Regions from separate parts of the Vibrio sp. QJM3NY_15 genome, predicted to be linked through region 3. Evidence: riboswitches for the same ligand, from Rfam matches in the RefSeq annotation. Region 3 holds a riboswitch; each other region holds the start of a gene.
What was found. A riboswitch is a leader RNA that binds a small molecule or an ion and turns the genes downstream of it on or off. The one in region 3 is predicted to bind thiamine pyrophosphate.

Region 1 (4,219 bases), on a different replicon from region 3:
GGTTGCAAGAGTTCTTGTTGCATGACCGTTGGGTTCTGGCGGTATCGGGAACGCATGGCAAGACAACAACATCGAGCATGCTGGCTTGGATCCTTGAAGACTGCGGTTATGCACCGGGCTTTCTTGTCGGCGGTGTGCTGGGTAATTTTGGTATCTCTGCTCGTCTTGGTGAAAGCATGTTCTTTGTGGTTGAAGCCGACGAATACGACAGTGCTTTTTTTGATAAGCGGTCTAAGTTTGTTCATTACCACCCAAGAACGTTAGTGATGAATAATCTCGAATTTGATCATGCGGATATCTTTGACGATCTTGAAGCGATCAAGCGACAGTTCCATCATTTGGTTCGCACTGTGCCAAGTAATGGTCGTATTTTCTCACCGAAGCAAGATACCGCGATCCAAGATGTGTTATCTCGTGGCTGCTGGAGTGAAACTGAGTCGAGTGGTGAACTCGGTGATTGGGATGCCAAGAAACTGGTTAAAGACGGCTCTAAATTTGAGGTGTACCTCCAAGGCGAATGTGTTGGAACCGTAGACTGGGATTTGGTTGGCGATCATAACGTCAACAATGCTTTGATGGCGATTGCGGCGGCAAGGCATGTGGGTGTCACCCCCGATTTAGGGTGCGAATCACTGGCGACGTTCATTAATACCAAGCGTCGCTTAGAGTTTAAAGGCGAAGTGGCAGGTGTTTCTGTCTATGACGATTTTGCTCATCACCCTACAGCGATTGAACTTACGCTGGGTGGCTTACGTAATAAGGTCGACACAAAGAAAATCATTGCCGTTTTAGAGCCTCGTTCTGCCACCATGAAGCGTGGTGTGCACAAAGAAACCTTGGCTGATTCGCTCAAGCAGGCGGATTCTACCTACTTATTCCAACCGGATAACATTGATTGGTCTGTACAAGACGTGGCCGATGCGTGCCATCAACCCGCACACGTGAGTGATGACATGGACGTATTCGTTGCTAAAATTGTCTCAGAGGCACAAGCGGGCGACCAAATCTTGGTAATGAGTAACGGTGGCTTTGGTGGTATTCACCAGAAACTGTTGGATGCGTTGGCACTCAGGGCTAACTGATCCAAGACCCTATAATTTGAAGTAATTGAGAACATGACAAAACACGATAAAGCTATAACCCTCGCTTTCACAGGCGCATCTGGTGCGCCTTACGGACTGCGTTTACTTGAATGCCTATTGGCGGCAGATTATCAGGTCTATTTGCTGATATCGTCGGCAGCGCGAGTGGTGTTGGCGACTGAGCATGAACTTAAGTTACCTGCTGGGCCAGATGCTGCGAAACAAGCTTTGGTTAAGCATTTAGGTTGCGACCCAGAAAAGCTGGTGGTGTGTGGCAAAGATGACTGGTTCTCACCGGTTGCCTCTGGTTCTGCAGCACCGAAGCAGATGGTGGTGTGTCCATGTTCTGCGGGAAGCTTAGCTTCAATTGCTCATGGTCTATCAGATAACCTGATTGAGCGAGCTGCTGATGTGGTTATGAAAGAGCGAGGCCAGCTGCTGTTGGTGGTTCGTGAGACGCCATTTTCTACGCTGCATCTAGAGAACATGCACAAACTCTCGACCATGGGCGTAACGATCATGCCTGCGGCTCCGGGTTTTTATCACCAACCTAAGTCGATCGAAGATCTGGTCGATTTTATGGTGGCGCGTATTTTGGATCATCTTGGTATTGAGCAAGGTTTAGTGCCACGTTGGGGTTACGATCAACGTAATTGATCCAAACTTGATAGCTTATTGTTAAAATTCGAATTACAATTCTGAACACTCATCGGGGAGCTAACCATTCAAATAATGAATGCGAGCTGAGATCAAGCAAGTGCTTGGGACCCGTAAACCTGAACCAGATAATGCTGGCGTAGGAATTGAGTTAGGAACAACTTCTACCGTTCTCCTCCCTCAAACCTGTGCCGCTCAGACCATGGAGAGCGTCCAGTGAAATTCACATTAACAACCCTTGCTGTTACTACAGCCATCTCTTTTTCTGCCGTTGCTGCAGACAATACTCTAACTGTATATACCTATGATTCTTTTGCTGCGGATTGGGGCCCTCGTCCTGTCGTTGAAAAAGCATTTGAAGAAAAGTGTGGCTGTGATGTGAATTTTGTCGCGCTAGAAGATGGCGTGTCTATTCTTAACCGCTTGCGTCTTGAAGGTGGTAACAGCAAAGCAGACATCGTGTTAGGCCTAGATAACAATCTAATGGCTGAGGCGAAAGCGACGGGCTTATTAGCTGAGCACAGTGTTGATACGTCATCAGTGACACTTCCTAACGGTTGGAACGACAGCACCTTTGTTCCTTATGATTTTGGTTACTTTGCGTTTATCTATAACAAAGAGAAATTAGCAAACCCGCCTAAGAGTTTGAAAGAATTGGTTGAGCAGCGTGATGACCTCAAGGTTATCTATCAAGATCCACGTACATCAACACCAGGCCAAGGCATGATGCTATGGATGAAGTCGGTTTACGGTGATGAAGCGACAGCCGCGTGGAAGAAGCTCGCTCAGAAAACGGTTACTGTGACTAAAGGTTGGTCTGAAGCTTACTCTATGTTCTTAGAAGGCGAGTCGGATTTAGTGTTGTCTTACACGACTTCTCCGGCTTACCACATCATTGCAGAAAGTGATTCTAAGTACGCAGCAGCAAGCTTTGAAGAAGGTCATTACACTCAAGTTGAAGTGGCAGCTAAGGTCAAAGGCAGCAAGAACGAGAAACTTGCTGATGAGTTTATGGCGTTTATTCTAAGTGACGAGTTCCAATCAGCGATGCCAACGGGCAACTGGATGTACCCAGTGACTGACATCGAACTACCAAAAGGGTTCGAACAGTTAACGGTACCGCAGAAAGCTCTGAGCTTTACGCCTGAAGAAATTGCCGCTAAGCGCAAGCCTTGGATTCGTGAATGGCAGAGTGCACTTACTTTTTAACTTACTATTAAAAAAATGAGCGTCCTGTAATTAAAAGGCTTATTCGTGATGTTTGGAATGAGCCATTTACGGTAAATAATTTATTTATGATAAAGAAAACACCTAAGGTCGGGATCTGGGTTGCGATACTCATTACCGCCTTCGTGGTTTCAGCAGTTGGGGCATTGCTTAGCAATGCCCCTTCTCTTGATATCAGCCAAGTATGGTCAGATCCTTACTATTGGCATGTAACGAAATTCAGTTTTTATCAAGCGATACTCTCAACTGTGCTGAGTGTTGGCTTTGCTATACCCGTTGCTCACGCTCTGTGTCGCAGGCAATTTTTTGGACGAGCTTTGTTGTTAAGACTGTTCGCGTCGACTTTGGTTCTGCCTGTGTTAGTCGGTGTCTTTGGCTTGCTCGCGATTTATGGGAATAGTGGTTGGTTAGCTAAATTTTTGGCTAACTTCGACATTGAATTACCATTCTCGATTTATGGCTTGAATGGCATTTTGCTGGCGCATGTCTTCTTTAATCTGCCTTATGCTAGCCGTTTACTTTTACAAGCTTTGGATACCGTGCCTGCCGAGCAACACAAGCTGTGTGCGCATTTGGGGATGAGCCATTGGAATAAATTCAAATGGGTTGAATGGCCGCGTTTAAGGCAGCAATTACCACATGTTTGTGGTTTAGTTTTCATGTTGTGCTTTACCAGCTTTGCGACAGTGATGGCTCTTGGTGGCGGCCCGAAATCGACCACTATTGAACTAGCCATCTATCAAGCGATTAAATTCGACTTTGACTTACAGGCTGGTGCGTTACTCGCAATATGGCAAATGCTACTGTGTGGTGTGTTAGCGGTGAGTATTCAGCGCCTGTCTAAGCCTATCTCCGTGACAGCCAGCCAGCTGTCGGAAGAGAAATATTTGGTTAAGGACAGCTGGTGGTCAAAGGCTTGGGATAGCTTTTGGATCATCGTAGTCTCAATGCTGGTATTGCCGCCATTAGCCATGGTTATCTTTAGTGGTATTAATTCACAAGCATTGACGGTACTCAGCAGTGAACCGTTTTGGGCGGCGTTAATGACCTCAGTTCGTGTCGCTTCTTTGGCCAGTGTTATCGCCGTTTTTATTGGTATTGCGATACTGCTTACCAGTCGTGCGTGGCGTTTGCAGAATAAGAATTTTCGAGCCGATAAAATCGAACTGATTGGCACTATTATCTTAGTGACGCCGGGTCTAGTCATCAGTACTGGTCTTTTCTTATTGCTGCGTTCATTTACCGATGTGTTC
Region 2 (4,219 bases), on a different replicon from region 3:
GCTCACTTATCCCTGCCTCTTTTATAAACAACCAACAGCACAATCCCCACTTCTTTATGAGAATTATTCTCAATATTTTGTTACATTTTGGTCGTTATTACTAAAAGGCAACAAATATGGATATTTCCCGTCGTAAGTTTATTCAATCATCTCTCGCTATATCCGCACTAACTGTTTTGCCCGCTTGTTCTATGAAGCAGTCTGTTGGTGGGCAAGGTAAGTATGTCTATGACTTAACTGCTGAACCTTCAATGGCTGAGTTAGTCGCGGGATTTGATACCAATGTTTTAGCCTTTAATGGACAGATTCCAGCTCCGACGATTCGATGTCGACAGGGTGAAAAGGTCACAATTCGTTTTACGAATAAGCTATCAGAGCCGACGACTATTCATTGGCATGGCTTAAGAATTCCTATCGAAATGGATGGAGTTCCCTTTTTAAGTCAGCCACCAATCATGCCAGGTGAAACATTCATTTATGAGTTTACGCCGCCAGATGCCGGCACATTTTGGTATCACCCACATATGAATAGCGTTAAACAACTTGGGATGGGGTTGGTTGGTCTTATTATCGTAGAAGAAAGCACTCCCGTGCAATTTGACGAAGAACACGCATTGATGCTTAAACATTGGCATATCGACAAGCAAGGTCAATGGAAAGACTTAATGATTCCACGACTCAGTGCTCGTATGGGCACTCCTGGTGAGTGGAGTAGTGTTAATGGAGTTCATGAACCCGTATACCAATTAAAGCAGCACGCAACGACTCGACTGCGGATTGCCAATGTCGATAATACGATCACTTATCCTATCGCTATCGAAGGGGCTGATGCATGGGTGATTGCCATTGATGGTAACCCTGTGAAAACGCCTTATAAACTGACTCAACATAAAATTGGTCCGGGTATGCGTGTTGATATCGGACTGATCGCTCCTAAAGCTGGTGAGCGAATTAACGTTCTCCAAATGAAGGGGCGTTTCCCATTTTCTTTGTGTGAATTTGAAGTCGTAGATTCAGCATTTACTCAAGAGCGAGTGTTGCCATTATTACCATTGAATCCAGTACCTAACCTAGATCTTGCTAATGCTGAAGAGATCGATTTCGTGTTCGAGTGGGAGGGTGCAGTTTCACCTGTATCTAAAGATGGTAAATCGATGCCTAAATTTTGGCTTACTAATAAACGAGCGTGGGAGGGGATGAGCAAAGACAATATCCCTGAGCCGTTGGCGACTTTAGATCTAGGTAAGACTTACATATTCGATCTTAAGAACGTCACTCAATATCATCACCCGATTCATATTCATGGTCATACATTCACTGTATTGGAACGTGATGGTAAAAAAATTGAAGAACCTTTCCACACCGATACCGTGCTACTTGGAAAAAACGGTCGAGCGAAAGCCGCATTTGTTGCGGACAACCCAGGACGTTGGATGTATCACTGTCATGTTATAGAACACATGAAAACGGGTTTAATGGGATATATCGAAGTTAAGTGACACCTGTAACGTTTAATATTTGCGCATGCATTCTTAGTTTCTACCCTCGCTTTTATCGGCGTTAAAGCTAGAATATAGGGATTATTGTTTGGGAGGATTCATGGGTCAGTTATCTATTTTAGGTTTTATTGCCATTGGTGGCGCATTTGGTGCTTGTTCGCGCTATTTGATTTCAGAGTTATGTGTGGTGATGCTAGGGCGTGGTTTTCCTTATGGTACGCTAACTGTTAACGTGATTGGCTCTTTAATTATGGGCTTACTCATCGCAGCGTTTGAGAATGAGATGGTTGCGACAGAACCATGGAGACAAATTATCGGTCTTGGCTTCCTTGGAGCACTGACTACATTTTCTACATTTTCGATGGATAACGTGCTTCTTATGCAGCAGGGTGCTTTCTTTAAGATGGGACTCAATGTGTTACTCAACGTGGTTCTCAGCATCTCAGCAGCATGGATCGGCTTCCAACTTTTGATAAAGTCTTAAAACTTTCTTACGATTTGTTAACAACTCGGCTTGGTTTATCTAAGCCGTTTTTATATACTCGATCGAACTTGTCGGAGTGCCATATGGCTGAGACCGTTAACTCGGGATCCGTTGAACCTGATCAGGCTAATACCTGCGAAGGGAACAAGAGTAGATATCTAACTAGAATCCTTCTAGAGATCTATCTCCAGATCACAACTGTATTTCTTACCGTGATCCCTCTTGTAGCATCTAATCCGTCAAGCATTTTTATCCCTATAAATAATGGCTAAAAGCCAAGGAAAAATGCTATGTCGAGTCGTAAACAAGCAAGACTGGAAGCGAAGAATTTCATCGATTCTTTATCCGTACAACCTTATCCAAATTCAAAAAAAGCTTACATCCAAGGATCTCGAGAAGATATTCAAGTCCCTGTACGAGAAATATCACTCGCTGATAGCCTTGTCGGTGGTACCAAAAAAGAGCCTGTATTCGAACCTAATGTACCCATTCAAGTTTACGATACCTCAGGTGTTTACACTGACCCCACACATCAAATAGACCTGTATAGCGGCCTTCCTAAGTTGCGTGAGCAATGGATTGATGAGCGTGGTGATACGGAACTGTTAGACGATGTAAGCTCTGTTTACACTAAAGAACGTTTAGAAGATGAAACTCTAGACGACCTTCGTTACGGCAACCTACCTAGAATTCGTCGCGCGACTGGCAATCAATGTGTTACTCAGCTGCACTATGCTCGTCAGGGGATTATCACTCCTGAGATGGAGTACATTGCTATACGTGAGAACATGGGACGTCAGAAGTTTGCTGATGAGCAGTTGAACCACCAACATCCTGGTCATAACTTTGGCGCAAACCTGCCGAAAGAAATTACTCCTGAGTTTGTGCGTAAAGAGGTTGCTGAAGGTCGAGCTATCATCCCTTCAAACATCAACCACCCAGAATCAGAACCGATGATTATTGGTCGAAACTTCTTAGTGAAGGTGAACGCTAATATTGGTAACTCTTCAGTAAGCTCTTCGATTGAAGAAGAAGTTGAGAAGCTAGTATGGTCAACTCGTTGGGGCGGCGACACCGTAATGGACCTTTCCACTGGCCGTAATATCCACGAGACTCGCGAATGGATTTTACGTAATAGCCCTGTACCAATTGGTACGGTTCCTATGTATCAAGCCCTTGAAAAAGTGAATGGCGTTGCGGAAGACCTTAATTGGGAAGTGATGCGCGATACCTTGATTGAACAAGCAGAGCAGGGTGTTGATTACTTCACTATCCACGCAGGTTTGTTGCTTCGCTACGTTCCGATGACGGCTAAACGTTTGACAGGTATTGTCTCTCGTGGTGGATCTATTATCGCGAAATGGTGTCTTGCACATCACCAAGAGAGCTTCCTTTATACTCACTTCCGCGAGATCTGCGAGATCTGTGCGAAGTACGATGTTGCCCTGTCATTGGGTGATGGCCTACGCCCGGGTTCTATTGCAGATGCTAATGATGAGGCTCAATTCTCGGAGTTACGTACTTTAGGTGAGTTGACTAAGGTAGCTTGGGAATACGACGTGCAGGTGATCATTGAAGGCCCAGGACATGTGCCAATGCACCTAATCAAAGAGAACATGGATGAGCAGTTAGAACACTGCCATGAAGCGCCTTTCTATACTTTAGGCCCATTGACGACAGATATTGCCCCTGGTTACGACCATATTACCTCTGGTATTGGCGCGGCCATGATTGGTTGGTACGGCTGTGCGATGCTCTGTTATGTCACGCCTAAAGAGCATTTAGGTCTACCAAATAAAGAAGATGTGAAGACCGGCCTGATTACATACAAGCTTGCTGCACACGCTGCTGACCTTGCGAAAGGGCACCCGGGCGCACAAATCCGAGATAATGCATTATCTAAAGCACGTTTTGAATTCCGTTGGGAAGACCAATTTAATCTAGCTTTAGACCCTGAAACAGCACGTTCTTTCCATGATGAAACTCTGCCACAAGAATCCGGTAAGGTTGCTCACTTCTGCTCAATGTGTGGACCTAAATTCTGCTCGATGAAGATCTCTCAGGAAGTCAGAGAGTATGCGAAAGATACCGAACAAGTAGCCGCGGATCAGGCTATCGAGATTAAGATGCTAGATAACCCGTTGGAAGGGATGCGTCAGAAATCACAAGAGTTCCGTGATACTGGCTCTGAACTTTACCACCCTGCAGTAGCTGCAAAAGAAGCTCAATTAGAGGA
Region 3 (4,219 bases):
TAATCAACACAACGGTTTTATCTCTTAACAATTCACACGCTAAACTTTGCAGCTTGTGTCTTGTTACCGCATCCAGCGCAGAGAAAGGCTCATCCATCAGCACCACTGGCTTGTCTTGCATTAAGGTGCGAGCCAAAGCAACACGCTGACGCATACCGCCAGACAATTGATCCGGCATCGCATTCGCATAATCGACCAAGCCAACCGCAGCGAGCAACTCTAGTGCTTGATTGGTTTGCTGTGCTTTATCAGAAGCTGGATTTTGAAAGCGATGACTCAGGCATACATTGTCGATAACCGACAGCCATGGCAGTAACAAATCCTGCTGCGCCATGTAAGCGATGCGATCCGTTAAAGGCAGTTCATCAGAGGTTACCAATGTGCCCTGCCACTCCACCTTGTCGTCCAACAAGCCTGCCAGATAACGCAATACCGTGGTTTTCCCGCAGCCACTTCTACCCAACAATACCGTCCACTTACCTGCGTTTAAGCTAAGCGACAATCCCGATAAGGTTGCGTGCTCGCTGTCGTTATAACGTAAGGAGGCATTGCTGAGTTGAACGCCAACCGTATTAACGGACATTGCCGTGTCCAGCGAAGAAGTGATTTACAGGGCCATGACCTTGACCTACTTGAAGTTCGTCAGCATGGGCAATCGCGCGCGAAATGTATTGTTTGCCTAGGTCAACTGCCTCTGAAAGCGTGTTGCCTTGAGCCAAGAAAGAAGCAATGGCAGAAGAGAGCGTACAGCCCGTGCCATGGGTGTTTCTGGTAGGAAAGCGCTTCGCGCTAATCAAAGCAGATGTGGTTGGCAGAATCAGTAAGTCGTTACTGTTCTCATCCTTCTCTAAGTGACCGCCTTTTAGCAGGACAGCTTTAGCACCTAGTGCGCGTAAGTCTTCAATCATGCCCTGCATTTCGGCTTCGCTTTCAGGTACCGCTTTGCCTGTAAGTGCAGCGCCTTCTGGCAAGTTAGGGGTGATGATGTCTGCCAGCGGAATTAATTCTTGTTTCAGCGTCGTAATTGCTGAGTTTTCTAACAGCAGATCACCACTTGTCGCGACCATGACAGGGTCAATCACTAAGTGTTTAGGTTGGTACTTCTTAATTTTGTCTGCAACGACTTTGATGATTTGCGAATCCGCCAACATGCCGACTTTTACTGCCACAATATTGAGATCAGTAAAAACCGCATCTAACTGGCTAGCGACATGGTCGAGTGGAATAGGAAAAATTGCTGACACGCCTTGCGTGTTCTGGGAAGTGATAGCGGTAATCACAGAACAAGCAAAACTACCGGTAGCAGACATGGCTTTAATATCAGCTTGGATACCGGCACCGCCGCCACTGTCAGAACCCGCGATGGTTAAAACAATCGGAGTATTCGTGCGAATCGTGTCTTCAGCAGAGTGCTGCTGTGTTGAGGATTTTGGAGTTGAGGCTTTTGAAATAGAACTGTGTGTCATTGTCGCTCCTACTATCTTACAAGACGTAGGAGAACGAACACTGATCGAAGGAGAAGTCGCATTAGGCTCATGAAAGCTTTCATGGGTGCAGACGTAGATCGAGTGCTTATAGTTCCCTACGCCAGTGTTAACTGAATCAGGTTCAACGGGTCTCGATTAACGATCTCAGCAAACACCAAATAAGGTATGTGCCCCCCGACTATTGATAGCGATAGTAACAGCACTCTCACAACTGAGATACTGATTTTATTCAATTATAAGAATTACACATGAAAAAATTTCAATTAGGCAAAACAAAACAAATACTTATAACGTTCCTTTAGATGGCTTCGACTGTATAAACAAGCACAGCACAATCAGAGACATACCTAACCAGCCTGTAAAAGGAATCAGCTCACCGACAACACAAACGGCAAGCACCGCTGCGACTACTGGTTCAAACAAGGTCAGCAGATTGGCACTGCTCGCAGTGACGTGACGTAAACCAAAACTGAACGCGATATAACCCAAGCATTGTGGAATCAGCGTAAGATAACTGATGACTAATACGTTGGTCTGTGAGGAAAACAGGTTATCACCAGTAAACCAGAGCGTTGGCAGCAACAGCATCGCACCGAGGCCAAAAATACTGCCCATCGCCGCTTGTGACTTAATCCCTTTATCGATCAGTGCTTTGGTCGCCCAAGAATAAATGGCGTAACACAACCCAGCGACCAGACCTAAGCCAATACCTAACAGCTTGAGATCATCACCGGATTCATTCGCCGATGAAGATTCTGAAAACACCAACAGCCCAATACCTACCACACCAATCGCAAAGCTAGTAAGCCAACGTTTGTTGATATTATTCTTTTTGCTAATCAGACACTCTAATAGTGCCGAAAAGAAAGGTGCGGTAGCAATCGAAACCACGGTACCAATCGCCACACCTGATAATTTCATTGAGGAATAGAAAGCTAAAGGATAGACCGCCAAAGCCAAAGCGCTCACTGCCAACAGCTTCTTGTTCTGCAAAAGTTTGTCGAAAGCGAATAGGATTTTTCGATACGCCAAGCCCGCTTGCATTAGGCCACCGACCCCCATAGAGAAAGCACCAATCGCTAATGGGCTGAGATCAGGCGCAAAACTTGCGGCGGTGCCTGTCGTGCCCCATAAAATAGAAGCAAACAAGATGGCCAAAGTGCCCGTTTGGAATTCGTTAACGCGATTGATGGCAAGATTCATATCTATTATCCAATTTTCAGTTGTGAAATAGATAATAGTGAAGATTGATATAAGTTAGTTTGCTAAAAGGACGCTATTGTTGTTTCGAAAGACTGTCTTTCATTGAGCCTAGAAACGTCCTTGGGGACATCCCAAAGTGCTGAGAGAAGCGACGACTGAAAGCAGACACATCACTATAGCCCACATTTTCAGCAATCAATTGAACCGGTAAATCGGTATGAGTTAACAAGGCTTGAGCTTTCTCCATACGATATCGAGTGATGTATTTAAGCGCACTGATATCCAAGCACTCTTTGAAGCGTTTTTTGAATTGAGTAGAACTCAAACAGGCCGTTTCTGCAAGTTGTGGAATAGAGAGAGGTTGGGCGTAATTATCCGCTATCAGCCTTTGTACCGCACGGATTCTTGGGTCGATGCTCTTGCTGACTTGTTGTTGCTCTAACAGCAATGAAAACACATCCAAAACTGATGACTCAATGCCACTATCGACCTGATATTCCAGCTGCTTTTCAACAAACAGCAAGAAGCTCATTAAAGGTGGCGTGATCGTGAAAACCGAGAGCTCATGCTCTAACAAGTGCTGCGGCAACTCTGCCATATCTGCGACAATAAACCGCGCTGCTTCATCCGCCTTAAACGCATGCGCTGTGGTTACCGGAATCACCACACATTCGCCCACGGCCACTTTGCCAACATACCCCACCATTTCGATATTAATACTGCCTTGGATCGGCAATACCAATTGATGATGGTCCTCATGAGCATGGGTATTAAATTGCTTGGTGTAAGATCGAATGCTTAAGCTAGATTTCATGATCAACGCCTGAGTAGATCGGTTTAGAACGAGTTAAAACACGAAAGTACATGATTTGAACAAGTGAGTCACATCGGGTTGGCATTTGTTAGTACCCTAACCCATTCTAATGGCGATCAAAAAAGCCGCTCAAGCATCAATCACAATGCTCAAACGGCTTTTTATTAGAGTCTAATTAGCGCTGCCAAGAACCGTTAGCCAAACCGGCTATCGCTCATGAGCTCAATCGCTAGATCACACTCACTTATTTTTGAAGTTGCTCTTTAGCGGCTTCAACCTTAGAAAAATCTAGGCCAAGCTCTTCAACTGCTTCTTTGATTAGCGCAGGGTTTTGCATTACCTGACCCATCAGCATTTGAAGCTTATCTTGTGGTAAACCAAGTTGGCTGATTGTCGCCATTGCTGCAAGAGGGTTCTCGGTCAACGTTTTGAATATCTCGCTGATCTGCTCGTCGCTAATATTGTTCTCTTTCAACATCGCTAAAATCGGGTTCATTTTTTTGCCTTTGAAACACTAAATTAAGTAGGAGCACAGCATACCATCTAGCTGTGCTCGATTGTACTAGCAAGTGAAGCTTTGGTTTAACACGAACTGTGCTTTTCCCAAACGCAAATAATGCTTGGGCTTAGCGAGACTCTAGTGGGTAAGAGCGGTAGCTCCACATACCATACGTTCTCAGTGCGTCACGGTAGATGCCTAGAAGCTCACCACTGC

Region 1: linked by a shared signal. The riboswitch ahead of thiB (thiamine ABC transporter substrate binding subunit) and the one ahead of thiD (bifunctional hydroxymethylpyrimidine kinase/phosphomethylpyrimidine kinase) in region 3 are both predicted to bind thiamine pyrophosphate.
Region 2: linked by a shared signal. The riboswitch ahead of thiC (phosphomethylpyrimidine synthase ThiC) and the one ahead of thiD (bifunctional hydroxymethylpyrimidine kinase/phosphomethylpyrimidine kinase) in region 3 are both predicted to bind thiamine pyrophosphate.

Annotation. Positions count from the first base shown of each region.
Region 1 is NZ_CM173517.1:3,241,330-3,245,548, reverse strand. Features, by position in the region: gene mpl (UDP-N-acetylmuramate:L-alanyl-gamma-D-glutamyl-meso-diaminopimelate ligase) at 1-1,082, shown strand, start outside; gene AC3CKG_RS14540 (flavin prenyltransferase UbiX) at 1,116-1,739, shown strand; TPP riboswitch at 1,783-1,902, shown strand; gene thiB (thiamine ABC transporter substrate binding subunit) at 1,956-2,948, shown strand; gene thiP (thiamine/thiamine pyrophosphate ABC transporter permease ThiP) at 3,035-4,219, shown strand, end outside.
Region 2 is NZ_CM173517.1:3,570,395-3,574,613, reverse strand. Features, by position in the region: gene AC3CKG_RS16115 (multicopper oxidase family protein) at 117-1,499, shown strand; gene crcB (fluoride efflux transporter CrcB) at 1,600-1,983, shown strand; TPP riboswitch at 2,046-2,144, shown strand; gene thiC (phosphomethylpyrimidine synthase ThiC) at 2,274-4,219, shown strand, end outside.
Region 3 is NZ_CM173518.1:1,296,143-1,300,361, reverse strand. Features, by position in the region: gene AC3CKG_RS22110 (ABC transporter ATP-binding protein) at 1-583, opposite strand, end outside; gene thiD (bifunctional hydroxymethylpyrimidine kinase/phosphomethylpyrimidine kinase) at 573-1,466, opposite strand; TPP riboswitch at 1,563-1,674, opposite strand; gene AC3CKG_RS22100 (DMT family transporter) at 1,773-2,690, opposite strand; gene AC3CKG_RS22095 (helix-turn-helix domain-containing protein) at 2,764-3,504, opposite strand; gene AC3CKG_RS22090 (DUF2999 family protein) at 3,749-4,000, opposite strand; gene AC3CKG_RS22085 (YdcF family protein) at 4,131-4,219, opposite strand, start outside.